One region of the Allobosea sp. GW821-FHT10B12 genome, then DNA from elsewhere that is predicted to be linked to it. Evidence: riboswitches for the same ligand, from Rfam matches in the RefSeq annotation. Region 1 holds a riboswitch; each other region holds the start of a gene.
The links. Region 1 has a riboswitch for cobalamin ahead of metE (5-methyltetrahydropteroyltriglutamate--homocysteine S-methyltransferase). Riboswitches for the same ligand answer to the same signal wherever they lie in the genome.
Positions count from the first base shown of each region.

Region 2: linked by a shared signal. The riboswitch ahead of AC07O0_RS17280 (CbtB domain-containing protein) and the one ahead of metE (5-methyltetrahydropteroyltriglutamate--homocysteine S-methyltransferase) in region 1 are both predicted to bind cobalamin.
Region 3: linked by a shared signal. The riboswitch ahead of AC07O0_RS22235 (class I SAM-dependent methyltransferase) and the one ahead of metE (5-methyltetrahydropteroyltriglutamate--homocysteine S-methyltransferase) in region 1 are both predicted to bind cobalamin.

Region 1 is NZ_JBWKNL010000006.1:286,585-293,645, forward strand. It holds gene AC07O0_RS21450 (ribonucleotide-diphosphate reductase subunit beta) at 1-289, opposite strand, end outside; gene AC07O0_RS21455 (ribonucleoside-diphosphate reductase subunit alpha) at 446-3,361, opposite strand; cobalamin riboswitch at 3,476-3,673, opposite strand; cobalamin riboswitch at 3,810-4,014, shown strand; gene metE (5-methyltetrahydropteroyltriglutamate--homocysteine S-methyltransferase) at 4,130-6,478, shown strand.
Region 2 is NZ_JBWKNL010000004.1:543,996-556,077, reverse strand. It holds gene AC07O0_RS17305 (D-2-hydroxyacid dehydrogenase) at 1-258, opposite strand, end outside; gene cobD (threonine-phosphate decarboxylase CobD) at 364-1,368, opposite strand; gene cbiB (adenosylcobinamide-phosphate synthase CbiB) at 1,367-2,347, shown strand; gene cobO (cob(I)yrinic acid a,c-diamide adenosyltransferase) at 2,344-2,952, opposite strand; gene cobU (bifunctional adenosylcobinamide kinase/adenosylcobinamide-phosphate guanylyltransferase) at 2,955-3,467, opposite strand; cobalamin riboswitch at 3,523-3,703, shown strand; gene AC07O0_RS17280 (CbtB domain-containing protein) at 3,739-3,912, shown strand; gene AC07O0_RS17275 (CbtA family protein) at 3,923-4,678, shown strand; gene AC07O0_RS17270 (DUF1636 family protein) at 4,728-5,153, shown strand; gene cobW (cobalamin biosynthesis protein CobW) at 5,150-6,199, shown strand; gene cobN (cobaltochelatase subunit CobN) at 6,204-9,635, shown strand; gene cobG (precorrin-3B synthase) at 9,632-10,915, shown strand; gene AC07O0_RS17250 (precorrin-8X methylmutase) at 10,930-11,562, shown strand; gene AC07O0_RS17245 (precorrin-2 C(20)-methyltransferase) at 11,568-12,082, shown strand, end outside.
Region 3 is NZ_JBWKNL010000006.1:435,557-447,638, forward strand. It holds gene AC07O0_RS22195 (tripartite tricarboxylate transporter permease) at 1-128, shown strand, start outside; gene AC07O0_RS22200 (hypothetical protein) at 273-497, shown strand; gene AC07O0_RS22205 (LysR family transcriptional regulator) at 654-1,568, shown strand; gene AC07O0_RS22210 (NAD(P)H-dependent oxidoreductase subunit E) at 1,784-2,254, shown strand; gene AC07O0_RS22215 (formate dehydrogenase beta subunit) at 2,251-3,822, shown strand; gene fdhF (formate dehydrogenase subunit alpha) at 3,833-6,715, shown strand; gene fdhD (formate dehydrogenase accessory sulfurtransferase FdhD) at 6,702-7,547, shown strand; gene AC07O0_RS22230 (formate dehydrogenase subunit delta) at 7,556-7,813, shown strand; cobalamin riboswitch at 7,939-8,137, shown strand; gene AC07O0_RS22235 (class I SAM-dependent methyltransferase) at 8,359-9,117, shown strand; gene AC07O0_RS22240 (TonB-dependent receptor) at 9,114-11,276, shown strand; gene AC07O0_RS22245 (ABC transporter substrate-binding protein) at 11,284-12,082, shown strand, end outside.

The DNA.
Region 1 (7,061 bases):
TCAGCCCATCCTTCGACTTCCACAGCGCGATGTCGGCCTGCATCGAGACCTCGGTCGGCATCCAGTGGTTGTTGCAGCCAGCGAGATACTTCTCCCAGGCCCATTTGTACTTGAGCGGCAGGAGCTGGTTCACGTCGGCGCGCGCATTGATCATGCGCTTCTCGTCAACGCTGACGCGCCCGCCATTGCGGTCGATCTCGCCGAGGCCGGTGGCGTCGGGAGCGGAAGCGCTGGTGAGGATTGCGGGGTTAGCCGGTGTTGCGGGCTTGGTGTCGGACCAGTCGAGCATGGGGTGTTCCGTTCTTGAAATTGAAGAGCGTCATGCTCGGGCTCGACCCGAGCATCTCGTGCCGACGGAGGCTCAAGCGCCTCGTCCTGCCGGAGATTCCCGGGTCTGCGCTTCGCTTCGCCCGAGAATGACGCGCGAGATGAATGGCTGCGGTCGTTACTGACACGCCTCGCAGGTCGGATCGTCGATCGAACAGGCGTTCGGTACCGCCATGCCGTTCTCCAAGGGTATGTCGACGATGATCGGCGCGGCCGCCTTCGCCGCCGCCGGCACGGTGGCCGAGACCGCGTTGAGCTTGCCGTCAGTGCCCTTCAGCGTCGATTTCTCGACATGAGTCGCCGAGAGCGCGCGCAGGTAGTAGGTTGTCTTCAGCCCCAGCCGCCACGCCAGACGATAGGCCTCGTCGAGCTTCCGGCCGGAAGGCTGGGCCATGTAGAGGTTGAGCGACTGGCCCTGGTCGATCCATTTCTGCCGGCGCGCCGCCGCCCTGATCAGCCACTCCGTCGGGATCTCGAAGGAGGTCGCGTAGAGCGCCTTGAGATCGGCCGGGACGCGATCGATCTGGCTGACCTTGCCGTCATAGTATTTCAGGTCGGAGACCATCACCTCGTCCCAAAGCCCGCGCGCCTTCAGGTCATGGACCAGCCCGGCATTCACCACTGTGAAGTCGCCCGACATGTTCGCCTTGACGTAGAGCTGGCTGTAGGACGGCTCGATCGACTGCGAGACGCCGACGATGTTCGAGATCGTCGCGGTCGGTGCGATCGCCATCGTGTTCGAGTTGCGCATGCCGGTGGTCATCACCCGCTGGCGCAGGCTCTCCCAATCGAGCGTCGAGGAACGATCGAGCTCGACATCGCCGTCGCGGGCTTCCGAGAGCAGGTCGAGCGAGTCGATCGGCAGCATGCCCTTCGACCAGAGCGAACCCTCGAAGCTCGGATAGCGGCCGCGCTCGGCGGCAAGATCGACCGAGGCCGAGATCGCATGGAAGCTGATCGCTTCCATCGATGTATCGGCGAAGGCGACCGCCTCCTCGGAGGCCGCCGGCAGGCGTAAGCTCTGCAGCGCGTCCTGGAAGCCCATCAGGCCGAGGCCGACCGGGCGATGACGCAGGTTCGAGCGGCGCGCCTCGGGAATCGTGTAGAAATTGATGTCGACGACGTTGTCGAGCATGCGCATCGCTGTCTTCACGGTCCGCGCCAGCCGCACCTGATCGAGCCCTTTGGCGGTGACATGTGCCGCTAGGTTCACCGAGCCGAGATTGCAGACCGCGACCTCGTCGGCCGAGGTGTTGAGCGTGATCTCGGTGCAGAGGTTGGAGGAATGCACCACGCCGGCGTGGCTCTGCGGCGAGCGCAGATTGCAGGCGTCCTTGAAGGTGATCCAGGGATGGCCGGTCTCGAACAGCATGGTCAGCATGCGCCGCCAGAGATCGAGCGCCTTCACGCGCTTGAAGACCTTGATCTCGCCGCGCGCGGCCCTGACCTCATAGGCTTCATAGGCGGCCTTGAAAGGCTTGCCATAGAGGTCGTGCAGGTCCGGCACCTCGTCGGGCGAGAACAACGTCCAGTCGGCATTCGCCTCGACGCGTTGCATGAACAGGTCAGGGATCCAGTTCGCTGTGTTCATATCGTGGGTGCGGCGGCGGTCGTCGCCGGTGTTCTTCCGGAGATCGAGGAACTCCTCAATGTCGACATGCCAGGTCTCGAGATAGGCGCAGACCGCACCCTTGCGCTTGCCGCCCTGGTTGACCGCGATGGCGGTGTCGTTGGCGACCTTGAGGAAGGGCACGACGCCCTGGCTCTCGCCATTGGTGCCCTTGATATGGGCGCCAAGACCGCGCACAGGCGTCCAGTCATTGCCGAGGCCGCCCGAATATTTGGCGAGCAGGGCGTTGTCCTTCACGGCCTTGAAGATGCCGTCGAGATCGTCGGCGACCGTGGTCAGGAAGCAGGAGGAGAGCTGCGGCCGCAGCGTGCCCGAATTGAACAGGGTCGGCGTCGAGGCCATGAAGTCGAAGGACGACAGCAGGTCGTAGAATTCGATCGCCCGCGCCTCGCGGTCGATCTCGCGCAGGGCAAGCCCCATGGCGACGCGCATGAAGAAGGCCTGCGGCAGCTCGAAGCGATTGCCGCGGACATGCAGGAAATAGCGGTCGTAGAGCGTCTGGAAGCCGAGATAGTCGAATCGCAGGTCGCGCTCGGACCTCAGCGCGGCGGCGATGCGGGCGATGTCGAAGCGGCCGAGCTCGGGGTCGATCAACTCGTTCTCGATGCCGGTCTTGAGATAGGCAGAGAAATAGTCGCCATAGCCAGCGGCCATCTCTGCCTGCGTCGCCTGCTCAGTGCGGCCATGAACGAAGCTCAGCGCTTCACGCCGAAGCTTGTCGAGCAGGAGGCGCGCCGAGACCTTGGAATAGTTCGGCTCGCTCTCGATCAGGGTGCGGGCGGCGAGGATCGGCGCCAGCGCCAATTCGTCGAGCGAGATGCCGTCATAGAGGTTGCGGCGCGCCTCGGCGAGGACGGGCTCGGCCGAAACGCCGTCGAGCTCCGCACAGGCCTCGCGCACCACCTTGTCGAGGCGCGCGGCATCGAGCGGAACGAGCGTCCCGTCGGCGAGTTTCATCTGCAGTGAGGGCGCCTGCGCGGTAGCAGGCTTCGCCTCGGCGGCGGCCTTGGCGCGCTCTCGCGCCCGCTCGGCCCGGTAGAGCACATAGGCGCGGGCGACCTTGTGGTGTTCGCCGCGCATCAGCGCGAGCTCGACCTGGTCCTGCACGTCCTCGATATGGAAGGTGCGGCCGGTGGTGGCACGGCGGGTCAATCCGGCGACGACCTGCTCTGTCAACTCGGCGACGACGTCGTGGATGCGACGCGAGGCGGCGGCACTGGAGCCTTCGACCGCGAGGAAGGCCTTGGTCAGCGCGACCGCGATCTTCGACGGGTCGAACGGCGTCACTGCGCCATTGCGGCGGATGAGCTGGTAGCCGGGCTCGTGCGCCGGGGTGTTGGACGGTGCAGCAACGGCGGTCGGCGGAACAGCAGCGGGCCGCTCGGCTTCAAGAGAAAGAGACATCGGCATCAACCCCAAGATGTTGGGGGCAAAGGCCAAAGCGGTTGCGTCGAGAAGGCGCGCGGCGATACGAGGCCGCGACCTGCCAAGCGCACCACCGGGACACCCCGCCCGAGGACGAAAACTAGGGTCGCGGCAGGTCTCCTGGCTCGCGGATCATCGCTCGTGCCCGTCTTCCCAAGGCCTTGCGGCCTCAGTGACTCAAATGGACGCGAACTCACCGCTGACAGTTGCGGGGGCAGCGCCGGCATCTCACCGGCTTCCCTCTTAGCCCTCGAACCAGTGATTCGAGAGACCGTGACCACCAGATTTAGTAGTCTCTGTGCTGTTGCTGTCAATCGGTCGTGTGCGCCTTACCGCTCCCATGTGGAAAGCGAGGATATCTCTGTCCGACAAAATATGGAGACATAAAGATGTCTTTATATCTCGGTTGACGTTTGCTCCCGAGTGAGCATACTGACTGCGTCGAGGTTCTCCGGCGCGGCTTGCCGCATCGGAGCTAAGAGGGAAGCCGGTGAAATGCCGGCGCTGCCCCCGCAACTGTAAGCGGCGAGCTGCTGTCCAATTGACGTCACTGAGACCGACAAGGTCCCGGGAAGGCCGGACAGCAGCCCTGACCCGTGAGCCAGGAGACCTGCCCCGACAACATGAACGTCCTCGGGCGGGGTGTCCCGGTGGTGCGCTTGGCGGCCCCGCCCGGATTCCGTGTCCGGCCGGTCCTCGTCCCGCGTCCGCTATGGCCTTTGCCCCCAACTTGTTGGGGTTAAGCCTATGTCTCAATCAGTACATGTCGCCACTCTCGGCACGCCGCGCATCGGTCCGCGCCGCGAACTCAAGACCGCGCTCGAAAGCTTCTGGGCCGGAAAGTCAGACGAAAAGTCTCTCCTCGAAACCGCAGCCGGCCTGCGCGCCGCCAATTGGGCACGGCAGAAGGCGCAAGGGATCACGGTGATCCCGTCGAACGACTTCTCCTTCTACGACCAGGTGCTCGACACCAGCGTCATGGTCGGGGCGATCCCAGCGATCTACGGCTGGAAGGGCGGCCCGGTGCCACTCGGGACCTATTTCGCCATGGCTCGCGGCTCTCAAGGTGAAACCGAGCCGCATACTTCCTGCGGCCATGCCCATCACGACCACGAGCACTCCCACGGCGTCCCGGCCCAGGAGATGACCAAGTGGTTCGACACCAACTATCACTACATGGTCCCCGAGTTCGCAGCCGGGCAGCGCTTCGAGCTTGCCTCGCTGAAGCCGGTCGACGAGTACCGCGAGGCCAAGGCGCTGGGTTATGAGACGCGGCCGGTTCTGCTCGGCCCGGTCACCTTCCTCAAGCTCGGCAAGGCCAAGGATCCGTCCTTCGAGCCGCTTTCGCTGCTGGGCGAACTGCTGCCGGTCTATATCGACGTGCTGCGCCGGCTCTCGGCCAATGGCGCGGAGTGGGTGCAGATCGATGAGCCCTGCCTGGTGCTCGATCTCGACGAGGCCGCCCACGAGGCGCTGCGCCGGACCTATGCGACGATCGCCCACGCTTTGCCGCAGCTGAAGATCATGCTGACGACCTATTTTGGGGCGCTCGGCGACAATCTCGACACCGCCGTGTCCCTGCCGGTAGCAGGCCTGCATCTCGATCTCGTCCGTGCGCCCGGGCAGCTCGACGCGGTTCTGGCGAAGGCTCCGCGCGGCCTCGTGCTCTCGCTCGGCGTCGTCGACGGCCGCAACATCTGGCGCACCGATCTGGAGAAGGTGCTGGCGCGGATCGAGCCGGTCGCGGCCAGGCGCGGCACTGACCATGTCCAGATCGCTCCGTCCTGCTCGATGCTGCACAGCCCGATCGACCTCGAGCTCGAGAGCAATTTCGATCCCGAGGTGAAGGGCTGGCTCGCCTTCTGCGTCCAGAAGATGGGCGAGCTCGCGACGCTCGGTCGCGCGCTCGGTGGCGGGCGCGACAGCGTCCAGGAAGCCTTGGCCGTCTCGACAGCGGCAGCGGCCGCGCGCAAGGCGTCCCCGAAGGTCAACGACAAGGCCGTCGCCGAGCGGATGGCTGCGGTCACCGAGGCCTTCGGGCGCCGCGAGAGCGCGTTCGCAAAACGCGCGAAGCTGCAGCGCACGCGCTTCAACCTTCCGGCCTTTCCGACCACGACGATCGGCTCCTTCCCGCAGACACCCGAGGTCCGCAAGGCCCGCGCCGCCCATGACAAGGGCCAGCTCGGCCATGCCGAGTACGAGCGGTTCCTGCGCGAGGAGACCGCTCGCACCGTGCGCTGGCAGGAGGAGATCGGCCTCGACGTACTCGTCCATGGCGAGTTCGAGCGCAACGACATGGTGCAGTATTTCGGCGAGCAGCTCGCCGGCTTCGCCTTCACCCGCCATGGCTGGGTGCAGAGCTACGGCTCGCGCTGCGTGCGCCCGCCGATCCTGTTCGGTGACGTCTCGCGGCCGAAGCCGATGACGGTGGAATGGTGGCGTTATTCGCAGTCGCTGACCAAGAAGCCGATGAAGGCGATGCTGACCGGGCCGGTCACCATCCTGAACTGGTCCTTCGTGCGCGATGACATCTCCCGCAGCGAGGCGTCGAAGCAGATCGCGCTGGCGATCCGCGACGAGGTGCTCGACCTGGAGCAGGCGGGCGCAGCAATGATCCAGATCGACGAGGCGGCGCTGCGCGAGGGCCTGCCGCTGCGTAAGAGCGACTGGAAGTGCTATCTCGACTGGGCGGTCGAGAGCTTCCGCATCTGCGCCTCCGGCGTCGCCGACGAGACGCAGGTCCACACCCATATGTGCTATTCGGAGTTCAACCAGATCATCGATGCGATCGCGGCGATGGACGCCGACGTCATCTCGATCGAGACCTCGCGCTCGAAGATGGAGTTGCTCGACGCCTTCGTCGGCTACAAGTATCCGAACGAGATCGGCCCCGGCGTCTACGACATCCACTCGCCGCGCGTGCCGGATGTTGCCGAGATGAGCGAGCTCCTGAGGCTCGCGCGCCAACGGCTGAAGGATGATCAGCTCTGGATCAACCCCGACTGCGGCCTGAAGACCCGCAAATGGGAGGAAGTCAAGCCGGCCCTCGTCAATATGGTGCAGGCCGCGCGGGAAATTCGGCGGGCTACGCCTTAGGTCGCCGCGAAACGACGCGCTATGGATACATTCAAAGTCGCCGGAAAAGTGCCAAGCGTAGGGCACTGACACGGTTCAGCGAGGTCTGCTTTCGGGCAGACCTCTAACTTCCGCTCTTGGCGCGCTGCTACCTTGAACATTCGCCCAACCGCACTGCTCGAATCGGGGGAGACTAGCGTTGCGGTCTTTTCGCCTGTTATGGGCCCGTCCGGCTCCTATCCGCTACGCCTGAGCTAGCGTCTACTGCGCCGAATTAACGCGCCAGAAGCGAGCGTCGACGAGTTCGAGCAGGCCAACTCCAGACACGTGGACCTTGGTTCATGCTTGCTAAAACGGGGAGGTTCAGATGCTGAGCTGTGGCTATCCGGTGGCTACTCACAGAATGGCCGTATGGCCAAAAGCGCCGAGATGAGCAGAAGCATTAATGATTGAAAGAGGTTAAATGGCGCGCCCGACACGATTCGAACGTGTGACCTTTGCCTTCGGAGCAAGGATAGTGTGTTTCGCCGAAGCTATCCGATTTTATCCGAATTCACGCTATGATGCTGAAATACAAAAAGAAATTTGATATCCGCCTGCGCCG
Region 2 (12,082 bases), on a different contig from region 1:
CTGCTTGTCGAACTGATCGGTGCCGGCGCTGATCGACTGGATGAAACGCAGCTTGCTCAAGCCATCCAGGATCTCGTTGCGCCAGAGACCGGAGACGACCAGCACGTCGGCCTCCGCCGCGCGGGCCTTGAGATCGTCGACGGTCCGGACCTCGAAGCTCGCCGCCGCGCCATTGCGAGCGAGATATTCGTCGCGCAGTTGATAGGCCGCATGGGCGAAGCCGATGGTGAGGGCGGACTGCTTCGGCCAGGGCTGCATGCGCTTTGTCTCCGGATCGCTGGAATCGCCTGACGATAGCGTCGGTAAGCGGCTTCGTCCCGCCCGCACCCGCATGCGCCGGCTGCGATGACTGCGCAGCGCGGCTCAGGCCGGTGCGAGTGCCCGTGCCAACCGCACCCAGGCAAGCTCATCCCCTGGCAAGCCGAAGCGCAGGCGCGACGGGTCATGCTGGAAGCGGCGGACATAGATGCCGGCGCGGCCGAGCCGCTCGAACAGGGCAGGCGCCTGCGGCGTCTCGAGCAGGCGATAGAGCACGGTACCGCCGACGACCCGACCAAGCGACGCAAGCAAGGCATCGAGGCGCCTGCTGTCGGCAGCGCGGGCCTCGCCTGCTGCCGACAGCCACTCCGCATCGCCGAGCGCGACCGCTCCGACATGCAGCGCCGGCCCCGCCACGGCCCAGGGGCCGAGCATTGCCTTGAGAGCGTCGGTGAAACGCGCCCCACCGACCGCAAAACCAAGCCTCAAACCTGCGAGACCATAGGCCTTGCCGAAGGAGCGCAACACGATCACCCCTTCCGGCAGGATCGGCAGCAGGCTCATCTCCGGCGCGAAATCGGCGAAGGCCTCGTCGACCACCAGCAAACCGCCTCGCGCCGCGAGTACCCCTGCCAGCTCGATCAGCGCTGGTTGCGCGACGATGCGTCCATCCGGATTGTTCGGATTGACCAGCACAACGACATTGGCGCCACCGATCTCGGCGAGGTCACCGATCTCGCACACCGTAGCACCCGCCTTGCGCCAGGCCGGCGCGTGCTCGCCATAGGTCGGGCCGAGCACGGCGACCTTCGCAGCCGGCATCAGGCGCGGCAGCAATTCGATCAGGATCTGCGTGCCCGGCGCGGCGACGAGGCCGCTTTCGGAGCGAATGCGATAGGCCTTGCGGGCCGCCGCCAGCAGCGCCGCCTCGTCCGTCTTGCCCGGCAGGCGCTGCCACAGGCTTAACGGCAGCGCCGGAAGCGGATAGGGGATCGGGTTGATACCGGTCGAGAGATCGATCCAGGGTTCTGGCGCCTGCGGAAACAGCGCCTGGGCCGTGGCGAGATCGCCGCCATGCCAGATCGCTTCCTTCGTCTCCCCGGCCGCCATGTCGCTCTCCGCCAGCCTGCCGCTCCTCCTCGCCGCCCTCCTGATCGAGGCGGCGATCGGCTATCCGGCGCGCCTGTTCGCATGGATCGGCCATCCCGTCACCTGGATCGGCGCGCTGATCGGCTGGCTCGACCGGAACCTCAATCGCGAAGCCATGAGCTTCGCGATGCGGCGAATGGCCGGCGTCGTTGCCCTCCTGACCCTGCTCGGGGTGACGCTCGCAGCTTCGCTCGCTTTAGTCGCGCTCTGCCGCCTCGCCGGACCACTCGCCTTGCTGCCGCTGGCGCTGCTGGCCTCGACCCTGCTGGCGCAGCGCAGCCTGCATGAGCATGTCGCCCGCGTCGCCGAAGGGCTGGAGCAGAGCGGGCTCGTCGGTGGACGCAAGGCCGTGTCGATGATCGTCGGGCGCGATCCCGAGAGCCTCGATGAAGCCGGCGTCGCCCGCGCCGCGATCGAGAGCCTCTCCGAGAATTTTTCCGATGGCATCGTCGCACCGGCCTTCTGGCTCGGCGTGGGCGGCCTGCCGGGTGGGGCGCTCTACAAGGCGATCAACACCGCCGATTCGATGATCGGCCACAAATCGCCGCGCCACCTCGCCTTCGGCTGGGCGGCGGCGCGGCTCGACGACCTCGTCAACCTGCCTGCTTCCCGCCTGACCGCGCTGCTGTTGATCACTGCGGCTGCACTCGACCGGCAGGCCGATGCCGGCGGCGCCTGGCGCGCCGTGCGCCGCGATGCGTCCCGTCACCGCTCGCCCAATGCCGGCTGGCCGGAGGCGGCGATGGCGGGTGCGCTCGGGCTCCGTCTGGCCGGGCCGCGCGTCTACGGCGCGGTCAGGGTCGAGGATGGCTGGATGGGTGATGGCCGGGCCAAGGCGACGGCGGCGGATATCCGGCGGGCGCTTGCCCTCTATCGCGGCGCCTGCCTGCTGCTCTGGGGGCTGGCGGCCGTGGCGAGCCTCGCCGCTCTCACCCTCTAGAACTCGATCCCCTCCTGCGCCTTCACCCCGGCAGCGAAATGATGCTTCACCAGCGTCATCTCGGTCACCAGATCAGCGGCCTCGATCAGCTCCGGCTTGGCGTTGCGGCCGGTGACAACGATGTGGAGGTCGGCCCGCCGGCCCTGCAGCGCCGCGACGACCTCGGCAAGCGGCAGATAGTCGTAGCGCAGGGCGATGTTGAGCTCGTCGAGCACCAGCAGCCGAATGCTCTCGTCCGCCATCAACTCCCTGGCCTTCTCGAAAGCGCGGGTCGCGGCAGCGATGTCGCGGGCCTTGTCCTGCGTCTCCCAGGTGAAGCCTTCGCCCATGGAATGCCAGGAGACCTGGTCGCCGAAGGCGTCCAGCGCCTTGCGCTCGCCGGTCGACCAGGCGCCCTTGATGAACTGCACGACGCCGATGCGCCAGCCATGGCCGAGCGCGCGCAGGATCAGGCCGAAGGCGGCGGTCGACTTACCCTTGCCCGGGCCGGTGTTGACGATCAGCAGGCCCTTTTCCAGCGTCTTGCCCGCGACCTCGGCGTCCTGCACCGCCTTGCGCTTTTCCATCTTCGCCTTGTGGCGGGCCGCGTCGTCAGTTTCGTCCATCGCTACTTCACCTGCATCGGCAATCCGGCAACCATGAAGACCACGCGCCCGGCCTGCGCCGCAAGGCGTTGATGCAGGCGGCCGGCCTCGTCACGGAAGCGCCGCGCGAGCGCATTGTCCGGCACGATACCGAGCCCGACCTCGTTCGAGACCAGCACCACCGGCGCGCTCGCCTCGCGGCAGGCGGCGACGAGCTCGCCGGTCGCGATCGCGATGTCACGCTCGGCGAGCAGCAGATTGGTCAGCCAGAGCGTCAGGCAATCGACGAGGATCGGCTGCCCCGCCGGCGCGTTGCGAATCGCCTCGGGCAGCGCCACCGGGGCATCGACCGTCTGCCAGTCACGCGAGCGGCGGGCGCGATGCTCGGCGATGCGGGCGCGCATCTCGTCGTCATAGGCCTGGGCTGTCGCGATATAGGTCCAGGGCGCCGGCAGCGCCTCGATCAGCGCCTCGGCATGGCGGCTCTTGCCGGAACGGGCGCCACCGAGGACGAGTGTGAGCGGGGGACGGGTCATGACTGCCATTCGCTTTCAGATAGACGCGTGCATTGCACAGCACCGCGCCTGTGGCTAATGATCGTCGGTGACGGTGCCTCGACAACGAGGTGAAAAGGGAACGCGGTGAAAGGCCGCGGCTGCCCCCGCAACTGTAAGCGGCGCGTCCTGCGCCATCGGCCACTGGGTTTCCCCGGGAAGGCGGAGCAGGACACCGAGCCGTGAGCCAGGAGACCTGCCGTCATTCGATGTCGTCCAGCAGGCTGCCGGTGGGGTGGCCAAGGAGAACCAGATGAATACGGCTACCGTCACCAGCCAGGCCAGCGTTTCGGAGCGCGCGAAAGCCGTCGTCGCCGCGCTGATCCTCGGCTTCGTGCTGATCTACACCGTCGGCTTCGCCGCCTCGTCCACTGTCCACAACGCGGCGCACGACACCCGTCACGGCCTCGCCTTCCCCTGCCACTGAGGGGAAGCACATGGTCACGCGTGTTCTCACGGTCAGCATCCTGGCCGGGCTTCTGGCTGGGTTGCTGATCTCGGCGCTCCAGCACGTCACCACCACCCCGCTGATCCTCAAGGCCGAGACCTATGAGGCGGCGTTGCGGTCGCAGCCGGGGCCGATGCAGGCTGCCTTCTCGGGCGACGCCCAGATCATTCTCGCCCATAACGACCCGAAAGCCGGGGCGGACCATACCGGCGAGCATGAATGGAAGCCGCAGGACGGCTTGCAGCGCACCGCCTTCACCAGCCTGGTAACGATCGGTACCGCGATCGGCTTTGCCGCACTGCTCCTCGCCGGAATGATCGCCGCAAACGAACACATCGACCAGCGCCGGGCGCTCGCCTGGGCTATCTGCGGTTTCCTTGCCTTCGGTCTCGCTCCGGCAATGGGGCTGGCGCCTGAGTTGCCCGGCTCGGCCGCAGCCGAGCTGCAGCAGCGCCAGCTCTGGTGGCTGCTGACGGCGGTTGTCACGGCCGGCGCGCTCTTCGTCTTCCTGCGCGTCGAGGCCTCCTGGGCGCGGGCGCTCGCCGTGCTGGCGCTGCTGCTGCCGCACCTGATCGGCGCACCGCACCCGGCCGCGCCGGAAAGCAAGGTGCCGGCCGAAATCGCCGCCCATTTCGCCGCGCTCTCGCTCGCCATCCAGGCCGCGCTCTGGCTCGTCACCGGCTTTGTCGTCGGCGTGCTCTGGCCCTGGCTTGCTCGTCGTAGCGCCGCGACGGCTGCGGCCTGACGCCTCGCGCGGCCGGCGACGACCGCGCCAGAACAAGGAGGCGTTTTTGATGTTCGAAGGCGATCTCGCCCTCGCGACTGATGCCCGGCTGAAGCCGGGCTGTACCATCCATGTCTGCACCGTCTGCCGGCGCCAGCGCGAGGATCTCCCGGAAGGCTACGACCAGCCGGGCATCGGCCTCGCGGCGCTGCTCGACGAACGCCTGGCCGGCAGTGGCATCGCCGTCGTCCCGGTCGAATGCCTCTCCGTCTGTAAGCGACCCTGCACGATCGCGCTCGCGGCCGAGGGCAAATGGACCTATCTGATCGGCGATCTCGACGCCGATCTTCATCTCGACGAGATCGTCAGCGGGGCGGAGAAATTCGCTGCCAGCGCCAACGGCATCGTTCCCTGGAAAGAAAGACCCGTCTCGTTCCGCAAGGGCGTGGTCGCGCGCGTGCCTCCGCTGCCGCGCCAGCAAGGATCAGATCAATGAACGCTCCGCAGAATGCCACCCTCGGCAAGGTGCCGTGCACGATCATCACCGGCTTCCTCGGCGCCGGTAAGACCACCCTCGTCCGTCATCTGCTCGAGAACGCCGGCGGCAAGCGCCTCGCCGTGCTCGTCAACGAGTTCGGCGATCTCGGCTTCGACGGCTCCTTCATCGCCGGCTGCGGCATCGAGGGCTGCACGCAGGAAGACATCGTTGAACTGCCCAACGGCTGCATCTGCTGCACCGTCGCCGATGATTTCGTGCCGGCACTGGAAAAGCTGCTGGACCGCCCCAATCCGCCTGAGCACATCCTGATCGAGACCTCGGGCCTTGCCTTGCCGAAGCCGCTGGTCAAGGCTTTCAACTGGCCGGCGATCCGCAGCCGAGTCACCGTCGACGGCGTGATCGCCGTTGTCGACGGGCCGGCGGTGGCCGAGGGCCAGTTCGCCGATGATCCCGAGGCGCTGAAGGCACAGGCCGCGCAGGACCAGGCGGTCGACCACGACAATCCGCTGGAGGAGGTATTCGAGGACCAGATCCTCTGTGCCGACCTGATCCTGCTCAACAAGAGCGACCTCGTCGACGCGGAAGGCCGCGAACGGGTCAAGGCCGAGATCGCCCAGCACCTGCCCAGGGCGATCAAGGTGGTCGAGACCGCCCATGGCAAGGTCGAGCCGGCGCTGATCATCGGTCTCGGCGCCGCCGCCGAGGCGGATCTTGCCGCCCGCCCCTCGCATCATGGCGAGGGCGAGGATCACGACCATGACGACTTCGACAGCGTCGCGCTGCCGCTGCCGCAGGCCGGCTCGCCGGAAGAGCTCGTCGCCCGCGTCGCCAGGGCGGCCGAGGCCGAGGGCGTGCTCCGCCTCAAGGGCTTCGCCGGCATTCCCGGCAAGCCGATGCGGCTCGTCGTGCAGGGCGTCGGCCGGCGCGTCGGCCATCATTACGACCGCGCCTGGGGCGCGGACGAGGCGCGCGATGGACGGCTCGTGGTGATCGGCCTCAAGGGCTTCGACCGCGCCGCAGTCGAGGCGGCGCTCGCCGGCTGATGCGATGCATCTTCTCCCGACCAGCGAGGTGAGGCTCGACGACGGCGAAGACGCCGTCGACCTCGCTCTGCCGCCGGGAGACCTCGTCGTCCTCTCCTTCAGCGACAGCGATCTTTCAGCACTGGCGGCGGCTGCACCCAGTAGCGGGCTCGACCTTCGCCTGGTGCCGCTCAGGCGCTTCAAGCACCCGCTTTCGATCGACCTGCTGATCGAGAAGACGCTCGCCGGCTCGCGCTTCGTGCTGCTGCGCTGCCTCGGCGGGCTCGATTATCTGCGCTACGGCGTCGAGCAGATCGCCAGCGCCTGCCGGCAGCACGGTGTCGCATTGGCGGTTTTGCCGGGTGATGACCGGGCGGACGAGCGGCTCGCCGGCTATGGCACCGTGCCGCCGGAGCTCGCGGCAAACCTGCTTGGCTATTTCCATGCGGGTGGCGGCGCCGAGAACATGCGGCGGCTGCTCGGTCGGGTGGATGGCTATCTCGCGGCACTGCCCTCATCCGACCCGGTTGCGCCGGGCCACCTTCTCCCCCAAGGGGAGAAGGAAGGCACGATACTGACAGCCCCCTTCTCCTCTCGGGGGAGAAGGTCCCGGCAGGGGGATGAGGGCCCGCGCGACCTTACCCCCGTCCCGCTCCCCACCCTCTTCGCCCTGGGGCCCAAGGCCACGCCTCTGCCCTGGCGCGAGGCGATCGCAGCCCTCTCGGTCGACAGCCCGCTCGTCCCGGTCCTCGTCTACCGATCCGGCGTCGCCGCCGGCGACACGGCCATGGTCGAGGCAATCTCCACGGCTCTCGGAGCCCGCGGTCTCAGCCCCCTTCCGCTCGCCCTGACCAGCCTCAAGGAGGCGGGCGTCGCCAACGAGCTCGCCGCCCTGATCGCCACCCGCAAGCCGGCGCTGATCGTCACCACCACCGCCTTTTCCGCCCGCGACGGCGCTGATTTCGTCCTGGACGCCGCCGATTGCCCGATCCTGCAGGCTGTGCCGGTCGGCAGCGCGCGAGAGGCATGGGAGGCGTCGCCGCGCGGGCTCTCCGCCGCCGACCTCGCCATGCAGGCGGCGCTGCCGGAATTCGACGGAAGGCTCGGCGCCATCCCCGTCGCCTTCAAGGAGGAGACCACCGATCCGGCGACCGGCCTGACGCTGCGGCGGCTCGCACCAGACTCCGACGGCGTCGCAGCGCTCGCCGACCTCGCGGCGAACTGGATCGCGCTCGGCCGCAAGCCGCGCATTGAGCGCCGCCTTGTGCTGGTGATGTCCGACTATCCCGCCCGCGGCGGTCGCGCCGGCTTCGCGGTCGGGCTCGATACACCGGCCAGCGCGCTGGCGATCCGGGAATTGCTGGGCGAGGCGGGATATGATGTCGGCCTAGCTCCGTCCGATACCGCCAACGCGGACGGCGCAGGTCTCATGCAGGCCCTCACCGAAGACTCCGCCGACTTCGCCGTCCCGCTCTCCAGTTTCCACGCTTGGCTCGCCACCATCCCGGCGGCTGCGCGCGATGCCCTGCTCGCCAGCCACGGCCAACCCGAAGCCGACCCCGCCTGCGAGGGCGGAGCCTTCCGTTTCCGGCTCGTCCGCTTCGGTAAGCTCGCCATCGCGCTGCAACCGCCGCGCGATGGCTCGCCCGACCGCAAGGCACGCTATCACGGTCCCGATGCGCCGCCGGGACACGCCTATCTCGCCTTCTATCTCGGCCTGCGCGAAACCTTCCGCGTCGATGCGCTGATCCATCTCGGCACGCATGGCACCACCGAATGGCTCCCCGGCAAGGCGGTGGCGCTCTCGGCGGCCTGCTGGCCGCGGCTCGCGACCGGCGCGCTGCCGGTGATCTATCCTTATGTCGTCGACGATCCCGGCGAGGCGGCGCCGGCCAAGCGACGGCTCTCGGCGCTGACGCTCGGCCATCTGCCGCCGCCGCTGGCGACACATGAAACCGCCGGCGAGGCGGCGCTGCTGCGCGATCTCGTCGAGGAGTATTCACAGGCGCAGGTGCTCGATCCGCGCCGGGCCGAACTGGTCGCGCGCGAGATCCTCGACCGGGCCGAGCGCACCGGCCTTGCCGCGGCAAGCGGCGTCACGCCGGATCAGGACATGGCGAGTGCGCTCGCGGCGCTCGACGCCCATCTCTGCGACCTCGCCGAGACCGCCTTCCGCGACGGGCTCCATGTGTTCGGCTCCTCCGGGGCCGATCCCATCTCCGCCGAGAACGAACGCCGCAACCTGCTGAAGGCGCTCGATGCCAGCTTCGTGCCGCCCGGCCCGGCCGGCGCGCCGCATCGCGGCCGGCCTGACGTGCTGCCGAGCGGGCGCAACCTCTCGACGCTCGACCCGCGCGCCTTACCGACCCGCTCGGCCGCAAAGCTTGGCGCCAGGGCGGCGCAGGCGATCATCGCCCGTCATCTCCAGGACGAGGGCGACTATCCGCGCCGGATCGTGATGGATCTCTGGGCTTCGCCGACTTTGCGCTCGGGCGGCGAGGACATCGCCCATGCCCTGCACCTGATGGGCGTCGAACCGCTCTGGGACCATGGCTCGACCCGCGTCACCGGCTTCTCGATTATCCCGCAGGCGAAGCTGCCCGCGCCGCGCGCCGACGTCACCATCCGCATCTCCGGCGCCTTCCGCGACACGTTTCCGGCGCAGATCGCCCTGCTCGACGGCGCCGCGCGCGCCGTCGCCGCGCTCGATGAACCCGACGAGTGGAACGAGCCGGCGGCCGCCCACCGCCGCGGCGAGGCGGGCGCCCGCATCTTCGGCGCCGCGCCCGGCCGCTATGGCGCCGCCATGGCCGACCGGGCGCTCGACGGCGACTGGCAGGCGCGCGCCGAATTGGGCGAGGCCTATCTCGCCGCGACCAGCCACGCCTATGGCGGGCCGGATGGTGCAGCCGCGCCCGACGCCGGTTTCGCCCATCGCGTCGCAGAGGCGCAGGCCTTCGTCCATGTCAGCGACACCGCCGGCCGTGACATCATTGAGGCGACCAGCGCCGCCGACGTGATCGGCGGCTTCGTCGCAGCCATGCAGGTACAAGGCGGCAAGGCCGCGCTCTACAGCCTCGACACCTCCGATCCGCAGAAGCCGAAGGCGCGCACGCTGGCCCAGGACCTCTCGCGCATCGTCCACGGCCGGCTCTGCCATCCCCGCTGGATCGCGAGCCATCTCGCCCATGGCTGGCGCGGCGCGGCCGAATTGGCCGAGGCGGTCGATGCGCTCTTCGTCTATGCGGCGAGCACCGACGCGGTCTCCGACGGCCTCTTCGATGCGGTCTTCCAGGCCTATTGCGGCGATCCCACCATCTGGCAGGCGCTGGAGCGGGCGAATGCGCCGGCAGCCGCCTCGATCCGCTCGCGTCTCACCGAGGCGCAGGAGCGCGGTCTCTGGAAGAGCCGCTCAAACTCGGCGGCGATGCTTTCAGGCCGGGAGGCGGCGGAATGAACGCCCCGGCCCGCGAGACGATGCGCCGCGGCTGGTGCCCCGGCACCTTGCGGCCGATGCTGACCGGCGATGGCCTGCTGGTGCGCCTGCATCCGCCGCGCAATGCGCTGACGCCGGATCAGCTCGCTTACATCGCCGAATTGGCGAGCCGGCACGGCAACGGCCAGATCGAGATCTCCGGCCGCGGCAATCTGCAACTGCGCGGCATTCGCGAGGAGGCGCATCCGGTGCTGGTCGACGATCTGCTCGAAGCAGGTCTCGTCAACGAGGCCGAGGGCGATGGCCCGAACCGGCTGGTGCTGACCTCGCCACTCGCCGGAAGGGCTGCGGACGAGCTGATCGACGCTGCCGCGCTGGCGGAAGCAGTCGAGCGCGCCGGGCGCGCTATTACCGGCCTGCCGGCGAAATTCTCGATCGCGGTGGATGGCGGCAGCGCGCTGGCACTCGATGGCTTCGCCGCCGATCTCAGGCTGCGCGCCGTCGCGGCCGAGGCTGTCGCGTTCGCCCTGGCGGGCGATCTCTGGTTCGGGCCGGTTGCGCAGGATGACGTGCCTGCGCTCGTAGCCCAATTGCTCAGCGGCTTCGCAGCCGCGAGCCATCGAAGCTCCGGACAAATCCGTCGGATGCGCGATCTCGATTCGCCCGCGCTGACGGCGCTCGCCGCCGCTTGCGAGCTGATGCCGATGGCAGCGCCCGCAGCCCGACCCAAGCCCATTTTCGTTGGCCTCGTAGCCCAACGAGATAACAGGGTCGCCGTGCTGGCCGGATTGCCCTTCGGCCGGACCGATGCCGCGGGCTTGCGCCGGCTAGGTGAACTCGCTCGCGATACGAGCGTCCGCGAGATCGGGCTCTCGCCCTGGCGTGGTCTCGCCTTCTGTGGCCTTCCAGCTGACGTGGCGGCTCCACTGCGCGAGGTGCTGCGGAACGAAGGCCTAATCGTCGAGGCCAGCGATCCACGCCTAGCGGTTTCGGCCTGTACCGGAGCGCCGGCCTGCGCGCGCGGTGAGGTGCCGGCCCTGGCCGACGCAACAGTGCTGGCGGATACGATCGCACCGCTGCTGACGGACGGGGCTTCGCTGCACGTCTCCGGCTGCGGCAAATCCTGTGCTCATCCAGGCCGCGCCGATCTCACTCTGGTCGGCCACGACGGGCGCTATGACGTGATCCTTGACGGAGCCGCCGGTGACGCCCCCATCGCTCATCTTTCGCTCGGGGAACTTGTGCGCCGGCTCGAACCGGGTCAGGACATCCGCGCGCATCTGGAAGCGGCGCGCCGCTAGAAGCAGGTTGGAAGTTGAACACGCGTCACGCCTATATCCGCGACGGAGCCGCGATCTATCAGCGCTCCTTCGCCATCATCCGGGCCGAATCCGATCTGTCGCGCTTTTCCGGCGCGGCCGAGCGCGTGGTCGTCAGGATGATCCATGCCTGCGGCATGACCGACCTGCCCAGGGACGTGGCGATGTCGCCGGATTTCGCCGCGGCAGCCGAGGCGGCGCTGGCGAAGGGTGCTCCCATTCTCTGCGACGCCCGCATGGTCGCCGACGGCGTCACTCGCGCGCGCCTGCCGGCGAAGAACGAGGTGATCTGCACGCTTCCCGAGCCTTCAGTGCCGAAGCTGGCGGAGGAGATGGGCACGACGCGTTCGGCCGCGGCGATGGAGCTCTGGCGCCCGCATCTCGCAGGCTCCGTCGTCGTCATCGGCAACGCGCCGACCTCGCTGTTCCGCCTGCTCGACATGCTCGACGAGGGCGCTCCGAAGCCGGCCGCGGTGATCGGCATCCCCGTCGGCTTCGTCGGCGCGGCGGAATCGAAGGAGGCGCTGGCGCAGGATGGGCGCGTGCCCTTCCTCGTCGTTCACGGCCGGCGCGGCGGTTCGGCCATGGCGGCGGCAGCCGTCAACGCACTGGCGCAGGTGCAGGAATGAGCGGCGTGAGCGATCAGGCGCCCCGCACTCTGCTCTACGGTGTCGGCCTCGGCCCCGGCGATCCCGACTACATGACCGTGCGTGCCCGCGACATCATCCTGAAGGCCGACCGCCTGGTGCACTTCTGCAAGCGCGGCCGGCGCGGCAATGCCCGTGTCACCGCCGACGCCATCATCGTGCCCGATGCCACCCGCGAGATCGAGCTCGCCTTCCCGGTGACGACCGAGGTGCCGGTCGAGGACGAGGGCTATACCGGTCCGATCGCCGCCTTCTATGACGAGGCCGCCGAGCGGCTCGCCGGCGAGATGGTGGCCGGCCGCAGCGTCGCCGTGCTTTGCGACGGCGACCCGTTCTTCTACGGCTCCTTCATGCATTTGTGGCGCCGCCTCGCCCATCGCTTCCCGACCGAGGTGGTGCCGGGTGTGACCGGCATGGCCGGCGCCTGGGCCCGCGCCGACGCCCCGATCAGCTGGGGCGACGATGTGATGACCGTGGTGCCGGGCACGCTCGCCGAGGGCGA
Region 3 (12,082 bases), 150 kb from region 1:
GCGGCTACGAGATCCTGTTCTCCACCCCGACCAGCATCATCCTGTGGCTTCTGGCGGTGGCCGCCATCGGCTTGCCGTTCCTGACGCAATTCAGGAGGCGTGGTTCGGTTGAGCTTGCAGCGAGATGAGGCCGCAATTCCTCCTCTCGAACTCCAGCTGCCCCCGAGACGCGCGTAACGGGAATGTGAGTGCCGGAGAGTCGCAGCGACATTGGAAAGCCCTGGCCGGTGACTAGCTCAATCATGGGCGACTAGGTCACACAGGAGATTGCCATGCTTTCGCGCAAGATCACCGCCGTCGCGGCGGCGCTTCTGCTTTCGGGAGCGAGTTCCATGGCTTATGCCAGCGAGCTCGGTGCCGAGAGCATCGTGCACGAGCAGGCCCAGAACCAGCGAGCGCTCGCCGAGCAGGCCCGGTATCTCGCCTATCATGACAGCTTCAAGGGCGTGGAGACCGGGCCAGGCCGCAACGCCGGCGTGCTGCCGCACCACAACTGAGCAGCTGGAGCAGTCCTCAGGAAGGGGCCGCCATGGCGGCCCCTTTTTGCTGCGCCTATCGGAAAACTGCAGAATCTGGAAAGACTGGAGGAGACGCGCCGCACGAGCTGGAAGCCGGGCCGGAGCTGGCGCCTTCGACGGGAACGCGATGCGCTCATGATCATCCGCCAGCTCATCTATCTCGATGCGCTCGCCCGCGAGAAGCATTTCCGCAAGGCGGCCGAGGCCTGCCATGTCTCGCAGCCGACGCTCTCAGCCGCGATCGTCCAGCTCGAAGAGGAGCTCGGCGTGATGATCGTCGAGCGCGGCCGGCGTTTCCAGGGGTTGACCCGGGAGGGAGAGATCGTGCTCGCCCATGCCCGGCGCATGCTGGCCGAAGCCGACCAGATGAAGGGCGCCATCGCCGAGCTGCGCGAAGGGGTCAGCGGCAAGATCAGGCTCGGCGCTGTGCCGACGGCGTTGCCGATGATCGCCCACATCACCGCGCCGTTTTCGACACGCTATCCCGGCGCCTCGCTGACCGTGCTGTCGCTGACCTCGACCGAAATCCAGGACGGAATCGATAATTTCGAGCTCGATGTCGGCCTGACCTATCTCGACAACGAACCGCTCGAACGCGTCGTCTCCAAGCCGATCTATCAGGAAGCCTATGTGCTGCTGACGCGCGAGGACGGACCGCTCGGTGGCCGCGAGACGATCACCTGGGCCGAGGCGGCTGCCTTGAAGCTCTGCCTGCTCACCGCCGACATGCAGAACCGGCGCATCATCGACGGCATTTTCCGCTCGGTCGGGCATTCGCCCAAGCCGGCGATCGAGACCAACTCGATCTTCAACCTCTGCTCCCATGCCGGCATTCAGGGCGTCTCCAGCATCGTCTCCTCGCAATTGCTCGAATTCTTCGGCGTGCCGCTCGGCACCAAGGCGCTGCCGCTGATCGAGCCCGACGCCAAGCGCACGATCGGCTTGATCATGGCCGACCGCCACCCCGCCGCGCCGCTTGCCCGCAACCTGCTGATGATGTCTGGCGTCATGGTGGATGCCAGCCTGCCGCGGCGCCCGATCGTTAAATAGCTCGCAACTATCGAAATCGCCGCGAGATGGTCGGCCTCCACGCCCCTGAGCAACGGCCATCGCCGTATCATGCGGCGCCAATCGAGCATCGTGTCGAATTTTGATAGGCAATGACTATCGCATGGTCGGAACAATCGATTTGAAATCATCCTAAACTTCGCCATCCTTCTTCAAAACGCGCAGACCGGTTGAACGGTCGGCATGGAGGAGGGACGATGGTCCACTACCCAGCCTGGGATCAGGACGAGGCGCGCTCGATTGTGTCGGGCCTGTCTCATCTCGAAGGAGCCACTCTGCCGATCCTGCACGCGCTGCAGGAAGAGTTCGGCTATGTCGATCCGCAGGTCGTGCCGCTGATCGCCGAGGCGCTCAATCTGTCGCGGGCCGATGTGCACGGCACCATCTCCTTCTATCACGACTTCCGCACCGCCCCGCCGCCACGCAAGATCGTCAAGCTCTGCCGGGCCGAGGCCTGCCAGGCGTTGGGCTGCGACAGGGTTGTCGAGGAGCTGGCGCGTGAGCATGGCATCGTCGTCGACGACCATGGCGGGCCCGACAAGGCCGTCGTCGAGACCGTCTATTGCCTGGGCAATTGCGCGCTCGGTCCCTCCGCCCTTGTCGAGGGCGAACTGCTCGGACGGGTCGATGCCGACCGCATCGCGGCACTGTGCGGAGTGCGGCAATGAGCGAAGCGATCCGCATCTTCGTCCCGATCGACGCCGCCGCCCTCTCGGTGGGCGCGGAAGGCGTGGCGCAGGCCATCGCCAGGGAGGCGCAGGCGCGCGGCGCCGCCGTCGAGATCATCCGGAACGGCTCGCGCGGCATGCTCTGGCTCGAGCCGATGGTCGAGGTCGAAACGCCGGAGGGGCGCATCGCCTACGGCCCGGTCGCCGTTCGCGACGTCGCTGCGCTGTTCGAAGCCGGCTTCCAGAGCGGCGGCGCACATGAGCTGCGGCTCGGCCCGGTCGATGGGCTCGACTGGCTGAAGCGCCAGCAGCGCCTGACCTTTGAGCGCGTCGGCGTCACCGATCCGCTCTCGCTCGCCGACTACCGCGCTTACGACGGGCTGAAGGGCGTCGAGAAGGCGCTATCGCTCACCGGCGCCGAGATCGTCGAGGAAGTCCGGGAGTCCGGCTTGCGCGGCCGCGGCGGCGCAGGCTTCCCGACCGGCATCAAATGGAAGACCGTCCACGACGCCAGGGCCGAGCAGAAATACATCGTCTGCAATGCCGACGAGGGCGACAGCGGCACCTTCGCCGACCGCATGCTGATGGAGGGCGACCCCTTCCTGCTGATCGAAGGCATGACGATCGCCGCGATCGCGGTCGGTGCGACCAAGGGCTACATCTATCTGCGTTCGGAATACCCGCACGCCCACACGGCGCTGCGGCGGGCGATCCTGAAGGCGCGCAATGCCGGGGTGCTCGGCGCCTCCGTGCTCGGCTCGGGCAAGGCCTTCGAGCTCGAAGTCCGTCTCGGAGCCGGTGCCTATATCTGCGGCGAGGAGACCTCGCTGCTGGAGAGCCTGGAAGGCAAGCGCGCCATCGTCCGGGCCAAGCCGCCGATCCCGGCTTTGCAGGGCCTGTTCGGCAAGCCGACCATCGTCAACAACGTGCTCTCCTTCGCCGCGGTGCCCTGGGTCTTGACCCATGGCGCCAAGGCCTATGCCGACTACGGCATGGGCCGCTCGCGTGGCACGCTGCCGGTCCAGCTCGGCGGCAACATCAAGCGCGGCGGGTTGATCGAGCTCGCCTTCGGCATCTCGCTGCGCGAGATCATCGAGGATTTGGGCGGTGGTACGCTGAGCGGCCGGCCGATCCGGGCGGTGCAGGTCGGCGGGCCGCTCGGCGCCTACCTCACGGTAAAGCAGCTCGACACCCCGATGGATTACGAGGCGCTCGCTGGCATCAAGGCGATGCTCGGCCATGGCGGCATCGTCGTCTTCGACGACAGCGTCGACATGGCCAAGCAGGCGCGCTTCGCCTTCGAGTTCTGCGCCAAGGAGAGCTGCGGCAAGTGCACGCCCTGCCGCATCGGGGCGACACGCGGTGTCGAGGTGGTCGACAAGATCATCGCCGGCCAGGAACGGCCGAAGAACCTCGCCGTGCTGCGCGATCTCAACAAGCTGATGACCGACGCCTCGCTCTGCGCCATGGGGGGCCTGACCCCCATGCCGGTGATGAGCGCGCTCAACCATTTCTTCGAGGATTTCGACCGTCCGCCGGCCGAGCGCCTGCCGCTGGCGGCCGAGTGAGGAGACATCGATGAGCCTGATCAAGGAAATCGATTTCGGAACGCCGATCCGGGTCGCCGAGAAGACGGTGACGCTGACGATCGACGGCGAGAGCGTCACCGTTCCGGCCGGCACCTCGGTGATGGCGGCGGCGATGAGCCTGGGCACCAAGATCCCCAAGCTCTGCGCCACCGACTCGCTCGAACCCTTCGGCTCCTGCCGGCTCTGCCTGGTCGAGATCGAGGGGCGGCGCGGCACGCCCGCTTCCTGCACGACGCCGGCGGAAGAGGGCATGGTCGTCCGCACCCAGTCGGAGAATCTGTCCGGCCTGCGCAAGGGCGTGATGGAGCTCTACATCTCCGACCACCCGCTCGACTGCCTGACCTGCTCGGCCAATGGCGATTGCGAATTGCAGGACATGGCCGGCAGCGTCGGCCTGCGTGAGGTGCGTTACGGCTATGATGGCGAGAACCACGTCAAGCCGACGGCGATGGAAGGCTATGCCAACGAGAACTGGCTGCCCAAGGACACCTCGAACCCCTATTTCACCTACGATCCCAGCAAGTGCATCGTCTGCAATCGCTGCGTACGCGCCTGCGCTGAGGTGCAGGGCACCTTCGCGCTGACGATCACCGGCCGCGGCTTCGACTCGCGCGTCGCCGCCGGGCCGACCGACTTCCTCGGCTCCGAATGCGTCTCCTGCGGCGCCTGCGTGCAGGCCTGCCCGACCGCGACGCTGATGGAGAACAAGGTGATCGAGCTCGGCCAGCCCGAGCATTCCAAGGTCACCACCTGCGCCTATTGCGGCGTCGGCTGCTCGTTCAAGGCCGAGATGCAGGGCGACCGCGTCGTGCGCATGGTGCCTTACAAGGACGGCAAGGCGAACGAGGGCCATTCCTGCGTCAAGGGCCGTTTCGCCTGGGGCTATGCGACCCACCAGGACCGGATGACCAAACCGATGATCCGCGAGAAGATCACCGATCCCTGGCGCGAGGTCTCATGGGACGAGGCGATCAACTACGCCGCCAGCGAGTTCAAGCGCATCCAGGCCAAATATGGCCGGGAATCGGTCGGCGCGATCACCTCTTCGCGCTGCACCAATGAGGAGGTCTATCTCGTCCAGAAGCTGGTGCGCGCCGGCTTCCGCAACAACAATGTCGACACCTGCGCCCGCGTCTGCCACTCGCCGACCGGCTATGGCCTGAAGACCACGCTCGGCACCTCGGCCGGCACGCAGGACTTCAAGTCGGTCGAGCAGGCCGACGTCATCCTGGTCATCGGCGCCAACCCGACCGACGGCCACCCGGTCTTCGCTTCCAGGATGAAGAAGCGCATCCGCCAGGGCGCCAAGGTCATCGTCGCCGACCCGCGCCGCATCGACATGGTGAAGTCGCCGCACGTCAAGGCCGAGTACCATCTCCAGCTCAGGCCCGGCACCAATGTCGCGCTGATCAACGCCCTCGCCCATGTCATCGTCACCGAGGGGCTGATCGACGAGGATTATGTCCGCGAGCGCTGCGACCTCGCCGATTTCGAGATCTGGGCCCGTTTCGTCGCCGAGGAGCGCAACTCGCCGGAGGCGAGCGAGCAATACACCGGCGTGCCGGCGGCCGATCTGCGCGCTGCGGCTCGGCTCTATGCCACTGGCGGCAATGGCGCGATCTTCTACGGCCTCGGCGTCACCGAGCACAGCCAGGGCTCGACCATGGTGATGGGCATGGCCAACATCGCCATGGCGACCGGCAATATCGGGCGCGAGGGCGTCGGCGTGAATCCGCTGCGCGGCCAGAACAATGTCCAGGGCTCCTGCGACATGGGCTCGTTCCCGCATGAGTTCACCGGCTACCGTCACGTCTCCGACGACGCCACGCGCGACATCTTCGAGAAGCTCTGGGGCGTCCAGCTCGATTCCGAGCAGGGCTTGCGCATCCCGAACATGCTCGACGATGCGGTCGGCGGCAGCTTCAAGGGGCTCTATGTCCAGGGTGAGGACATCGCCCAGTCCGATCCGAACACCCAGCACGTCACCGCCGGCCTCGCCGCGATGGAATGCGTCGTCATCCAGGACCTGTTCCTGAACGAGACGGCGAAATACGCCCATGTGTTCCTGCCGGGCTCCTCCTTCCTGGAGAAGGACGGCACCTTCACCAATGCGGAGCGCCGCATCAACCGCGTCCGCCAGGTGATGACGCCGCTCTCGGGCAAGGCCGAGTTCCAGGTCACGATCGACCTGGCGCGGGCGCTGGGCCTCGAGATGAATTACAGCCACCCGAGCGAGATCATGGACGAGATCGCCCTGGTGACCCCGACCTTCGCCGGCGTCAGCTACGCAAAGCTCGATGAGCTTGGCTCGGTGCAGTGGCCCTGCAACGACAAGGCTCCGACCGGCACGCCGCTGATGCATGTCGACCGCTTCGTGCGCGGCAAGGGCAAGTTCATGATCACGGAATACGTTCCGACACAGGAGCGCACCGGCCCGCGCTTCCCGCTGATCCTGACCACCGGCCGTATCCTCTCGCAATACAATGTCGGCGCGCAGACCAGGCGCACCGAGAACCAGGCCTGGCATGACGAGGACGTGCTGGAAATCCACCCCTTCGATGCGGAGAGCCGCGGCATCAAGGACGGTGATCTCGTCGCACTCGCCAGCCGCTCGGGCGACATCTCGCTGCGCGCCGAGATCTCCGAGCGGATGCAGCCGGGCGTGGTCTATACCACCTTCCACCATGCCTCGACCGGCGCCAACGTCATCACCACCGACTATTCCGACTGGGCGACGAACTGCCCGGAATACAAGGTCACCGCGGTGGAGGTGCGCAGGACCAACTATTATTCCGAGTGGCAGGAGCGCAATCGCGAGGAGGACATCTCGCTGCGCCTGATCGCGGGACGCTTGCCCGATGCCGCGGAATAGCCCACCCGCCCAGCCGCCGGCAAGCCATGCGGTCGCGGTCCGGACTGTGCGCTTCGGCGCAGCGGCGACGACTATCGACGCTGGTGCCGAGGTTGCGGTCGAGGCCCCGGTCAACATCGTCTATGGCAACATGCCCTATGCGGTGATGATGACAACACCGTCCGATCTCGAGGATTTCGTCGCCGGCTTCTCCCTGACCGAGGGCATCATCCGCGGCATCGACGAGATCAGGTCGATCTCGGTGGCGCCGCAGGACGAAGGCATTGTTGCGAGCGTCGAACTGGCCCCCGGCCGTTTCCGCGAGCATCTGGCGCGCCGCCGCAATCTCTCCGGCCGCACCGCCTGCGGCCTCTGCGGCGTCGAGACCCTGACCGATCTGCCGACTGCGCAGGCCGCATGCCGTGCGGGTACTCCGATCGCAGCGGAAGCGATCGCCAGGGCGCTCTCCGAGCTTGACCACCATCAGCAACTCAACCGCCTGACCCGCTCGGTCCATGCCGCTGCCTGGTGTGATCGCGGCGGCGCGATCCTGGCGGTGCGTGAGGATGTCGGGCGTCACAACGCCCTCGATAAGCTGATCGGCGCTCGCCTGCGCGCCGGCCATGACGCGAGCGACGGTTTCGTGCTGGTCACCAGCCGCGCCTCTTTCGAGATGGTCGAGAAGACGGCGATCTTCGGCGCCGGCACCCTGGTCGCGATCTCGGCGCCGACCTCGCTGGCGATCGAGCGGGCGAACGCGCTCGGCCTGACATTGGTCTGCATCGCGCGTTCCGATTCCGCGACCGTCTTCGCCGGACGCCTCGCTGACAGCGTGGAGAGCATAGCGAGATGACAGAGGTTATGAGCGCCGAAACGATGAGCCATGACCATGCCGGCGAGCATCTCGCCAAGCTCGCCTTCATGGCCAACCAGATCGGCGATTTCTTCAAGTCCTATCCGGACGAGCAGGCGGTCGCCGCGATCGCCGACCACATCAACCAGTTCTGGACGAAGCGCATGCGCGAGGAGTTCCGCACCGGCTTCGAGGCGGATGCGTCAGTGCTGTCGCCGCTCGTGCGGCAGGCGCGCGCCAAGGTAAGGCCCGCGCCGAGCAGGTAGCGGCCGCGCCGGCCGCTCAATCATGCCGATCGCCAATGCAGCGCCTGCGGCGACAGTTTCAACATCACCCGACTGCCGGCCTCGAACAACTCGCGTCCTGGGTTGACGCCACAATCGCGCCATATAGGTTGATGCGCGTCGAGGTCTTCGGAGCGATCCGAAGCTAAGAGGGAATCCGGTGCGGCGTTCGCGCCCAATCCGGAGCTGCCCCCGCAACTGTAAGCGGTGAGTTTCCGATCACAACGTCACTGGCGCTCGCGCTGGGAAGACGGTCGGGAGCGCTGATCCGCGAGCCAGGAGACCTGCCCCGACGGCGTATTGATGTCGCGCGGGCGGGGTGTCCGGCGGATCGCTGGCATGTTCGGCCGCTTCCGCCGCCGTCATTGCCGCGCTCCCAAGCAGCCCTGTTGCGCACAGCGAGGGGCTGACGACGGTGACGATGCATGAAAGCGCAGGCTGCGAGGCCTGGTCTCGAACAGGGCCGGGCACGCCTTTCACAAGCCGAGTGTATTGTAATGATATAACATATCGTGCTTAGACGCGTCATGACCTCTGCTTTCCCTATCTCCGCCGGGCAGAACAACAGTCCGCTCGACCCGCTCGCGCTCTATGCCAGCGCGATCGACACCTCGGATTATGCGGCACATGTGGCGCCGCTCATTTGCCGTCTGGCTTCGGACATTGGCGATCTCGTCGATATCGGGGCCGGGGGCGGCCAGCTCGGCTCGGCGCTGCTCGAACCCGGCCGTGCCTGGACGGCGATCGAGCCGTCGCCGGTGATGCAGGCGCGCCTCGCGCTCAGACCGGAGCGGCCCCTCGTCATCCCGTTCGGCTGGGAGGACGAGCGCGTCGCCTGCGCGCCCGCCGACACCGTGCTGGCGGCGACGATGCCCGGCTATTTCCATGATCCGCTCGCCTTCCTCGCACGCTGTCGGCAATGGGCGCGCCGCCAGATCGTCTGGGCCGTGCCGGCGCAGAAGGGCCCGAAAGGGTTGATCCTCGCCGCCTGCCTGCCGCGGGAATGGCATGGCGAGGACAAGACGCCCGGCATCGACCTCGTCCTGCCGAAGCTGGGGGGCAGCCAGCCCGACCGGATGGATGCGATCGACTGGACCTTCTCGCTCGTGCTGCGCGACCTGCCAGGCTTCGCAGCCTTCCAGGCCGACCGGCTCGGCTGGGCGCCGGGCGATCCGCGCCGGCCCGAGCTCCTCGCCCATCTCAGCAAGCAGGCTGTGCCGACCGAAGGCGGCCTGCGCCTCTCCTGCCATCGCCGCTCGGCCATCCTCGTCTGGACCCTGTCATGACTGCCTTCCATCGCTGCCGCCTGTTCGCCACCACGGCATTCACGACGGCCCTCCTCATCGGACCAGCCTTCGCCCAGGCCGAGATCAAGCTCGACGAACTCGTCGTCACCGCGACCGGCCGCGCCGAGCCGCGCAGCCAGATTCCCGGCACGGTGCAGGTGATCGACCACGAGAAGATCGAGCGCTCCTCGGCGAAGTCGCTGACCGACCTGCTCGCCGAGAACGCCGTTGGCTTCTTCAGCGAATGGACCCCGGCGCAGACCTCGATCAACATCCGCGGCGGCGCCAGCGACGGCCAAGGCAAGGATTTCCGCAGCCAGGTGCTCGTCCTGATCAACGGCAGACGCGCCGGCACGGCCAATCTCTCCAAGCTCTCGCCGGCCGATGTCGAGCGCGTCGAGGTGGTGCGCGGCCCGTCCTCGGTGATCTATGGCAGCCAGAACATCGGCGGCGTGATCAACATCATCCTGAAGACCGGCCGCACTGCGCCGGGCACGATGATCGAGGCGGCCGGCGGCTCCTGGGGGCTGTTGCAGGGCAAGGCCCAGACCGGCGGCCTCTATGACAGCATCGACTGGTATGCCGGCATCTCCGGCGGCAGCCGCGACGACTACCATTCCGGGCGCGGCGGCACGACCATGGCCAATACCGGCTGGAAGCGCTTCGGGCTCACCGGCGCGCTCGGCCTGCAGATCAATCCGGAGCATCGCGTCGACCTGATGCTGCGCACCGACGGCATCTACGATGTCGGCTTCCGCGGCTCCGGCGCCAACACGATCAGCCAGGAGGATCGCTACAACAACTCGTTCGACATCAGCTACAACGGCCAGCTTCCGGGCGGGCAGGTGCGCTGGCTGTTGCAGGGCTATGCCGTGCAGGACGTCGACAATTTCCGCTGGGCCTCGCCGGTGATCCGCGGCGGCACCGGCCTGCCGGCGCCGGGCACCGCGGCCGACTACAACCGCCGCCAGCTCGACATCGTCGGCACCCGCTTCCAGCCGCGGGCGACGCTCTGGCAGGGCAATGAGATCCTCGCCGGCTGGGACTGGGAGCGCAGCACGCTGCGGTCCACCCGCGACCGGATCGGCGTGCCCGGCAATCCGCTGGCGCCGGTCTCGCCGCAGGACAACAACCAGTCGGAGACCGTCAACGCCATCTATGTCGAGGATTCGCAAAAGCTGTTCGACGACCGGCTCACCCTGCGCGGCGGCATCCGCCGCAGTTTCGGCACGACCAGCTTCGAATATACGCCGAACCTCGCCGGCCAGCAGCCGCGCGAGGTCGACTATCAGGCGACGACCTATTCGACCGGCGCGACCTTCAAGGCGACCGAGCAGCTCAGCTTCCGCGTCGGCTACGCCACCGGCTTCCGGGCTCCGACCGCGACCGAACTCGCCGCGGATTTCAACACGCTCGGCGGCGGGCGCATCTTCGGCAATCCGTCGCTGAAGCCGGAGACGAGCCGGCAGGTGGAGGTCGGCGCCACCTATCTCGGCGTCGGCTGGCGCGTCGATGCGGCGCTGTTCCAGAATGTCATCTCGGACCGCATCATCACGCAGCTCCGGCCCGGCGTCGCCAACACCTCGGACTACGCCAACAACAGCGGCGATGTCGTCGTGCGCGGCCTCGAACTGCAGCTCGACGGCGATCTGCTGCGGCTGGCGCGCTACGAGGACACGCGCTGGCGCTGGTCGGTCTTCGCCAACGGCGCCTATAATTTCGACATGAAGGACAAGGGCGCTGCCGTCACCGCCAACACCAACAATGTCGAGCGCATGTACAAGTACCAAGCGGCGATCGGCACGCGCTTCGGCCAGAGCGGCGGCCAATATGACTGGTCGATCCAGGTGCAGGGCGTCCTGCGCGGGCCGATCTGGTACAACACCGAGGAGAACCTGGTCGCGACGGCGGAGCCCTTCCGCGAGTTCGTCCACCGCAAGGCGCCGTTCTGGGTCTGGAACGTGCGCGGCGAGGTCGAGATCGTGAAGGGCGTGAAGCTGTTCGCGCTGGTCAACAACCTGTTCAACAAGAACGAGCACCCGATCTTCATCGGCCTGGACAAGAAGCCCTACAAGCTCGACTCCCGCTTCGCCAATGGCGGCTACGGCACCTCGATGCCGGGGCTCGAAGTGCAGGCCGGCCTGCAGGCAAGGTTCTGACGGCCAGATGAAGCGCCTGCGACTGTTCAGCCTGGCTTCGATGGTGCTTGCCGTGTCCTGGTCTGCGGCAACGGCCGAGCCGATCCGGCTGACGGATGCCGTCGGCCGACAGATCGAGATAACGAGGCCGCCCGAGCGCATCGTGCCGATCTTCGCCTCCAACACCGAGCTCGTGGCGGCTCTCGGCCTGTCGGATCGCGTCGTCGGCATCGAGGCCTATACGCGCTATCCGCCGGAGGTCCTCGACCGGCCGCAGGTCGGCGGACGGCTCGGCTTTTCGGTCGACGCCATCGTCGCGCAGCGGCCGGAGCTACTGATCGTGACGCCCTCGCGCCAGGCGATGCATCAGTTGATCGAGCCGATGACCCGGCTCGGCATTCCCGTCATCGTTCTGCTGAGCCGCAGCGTCGCCGAGGTGATGGCCAATCTGCGCCTGGTCGGCCGGGCGACGGGGCAGCCCGAACGCGGCGAGGTCGTCGCTAACGCGCTGGAAGCGCGGCTCGCCGCGGTCGAAGCCGCTGCGCGCGCCCGACGACCGAGCGTGATCATGATCACCGGGCGCCTCGGCAACGGGCTGGTGCTGGTCGCGCGCGCCGACAGCTATACCGGCGACGCGATGGTCAAGGCCGGCGGGCGTCATGCGCTCGAGCGCAGCATCGTCGCGCAGGTCTCGCCCGAGGCGGTGATTGCCGCCGACCCCGATATCCTGCTCTTCGCCGGCCGCAAGGACGAACTCGAAGCTCTGGTCGCCCAGCCCGGCTGGCGGCTGCTGCGGGCGATCCGCAGTGGCAATGCCCATCTCGTCG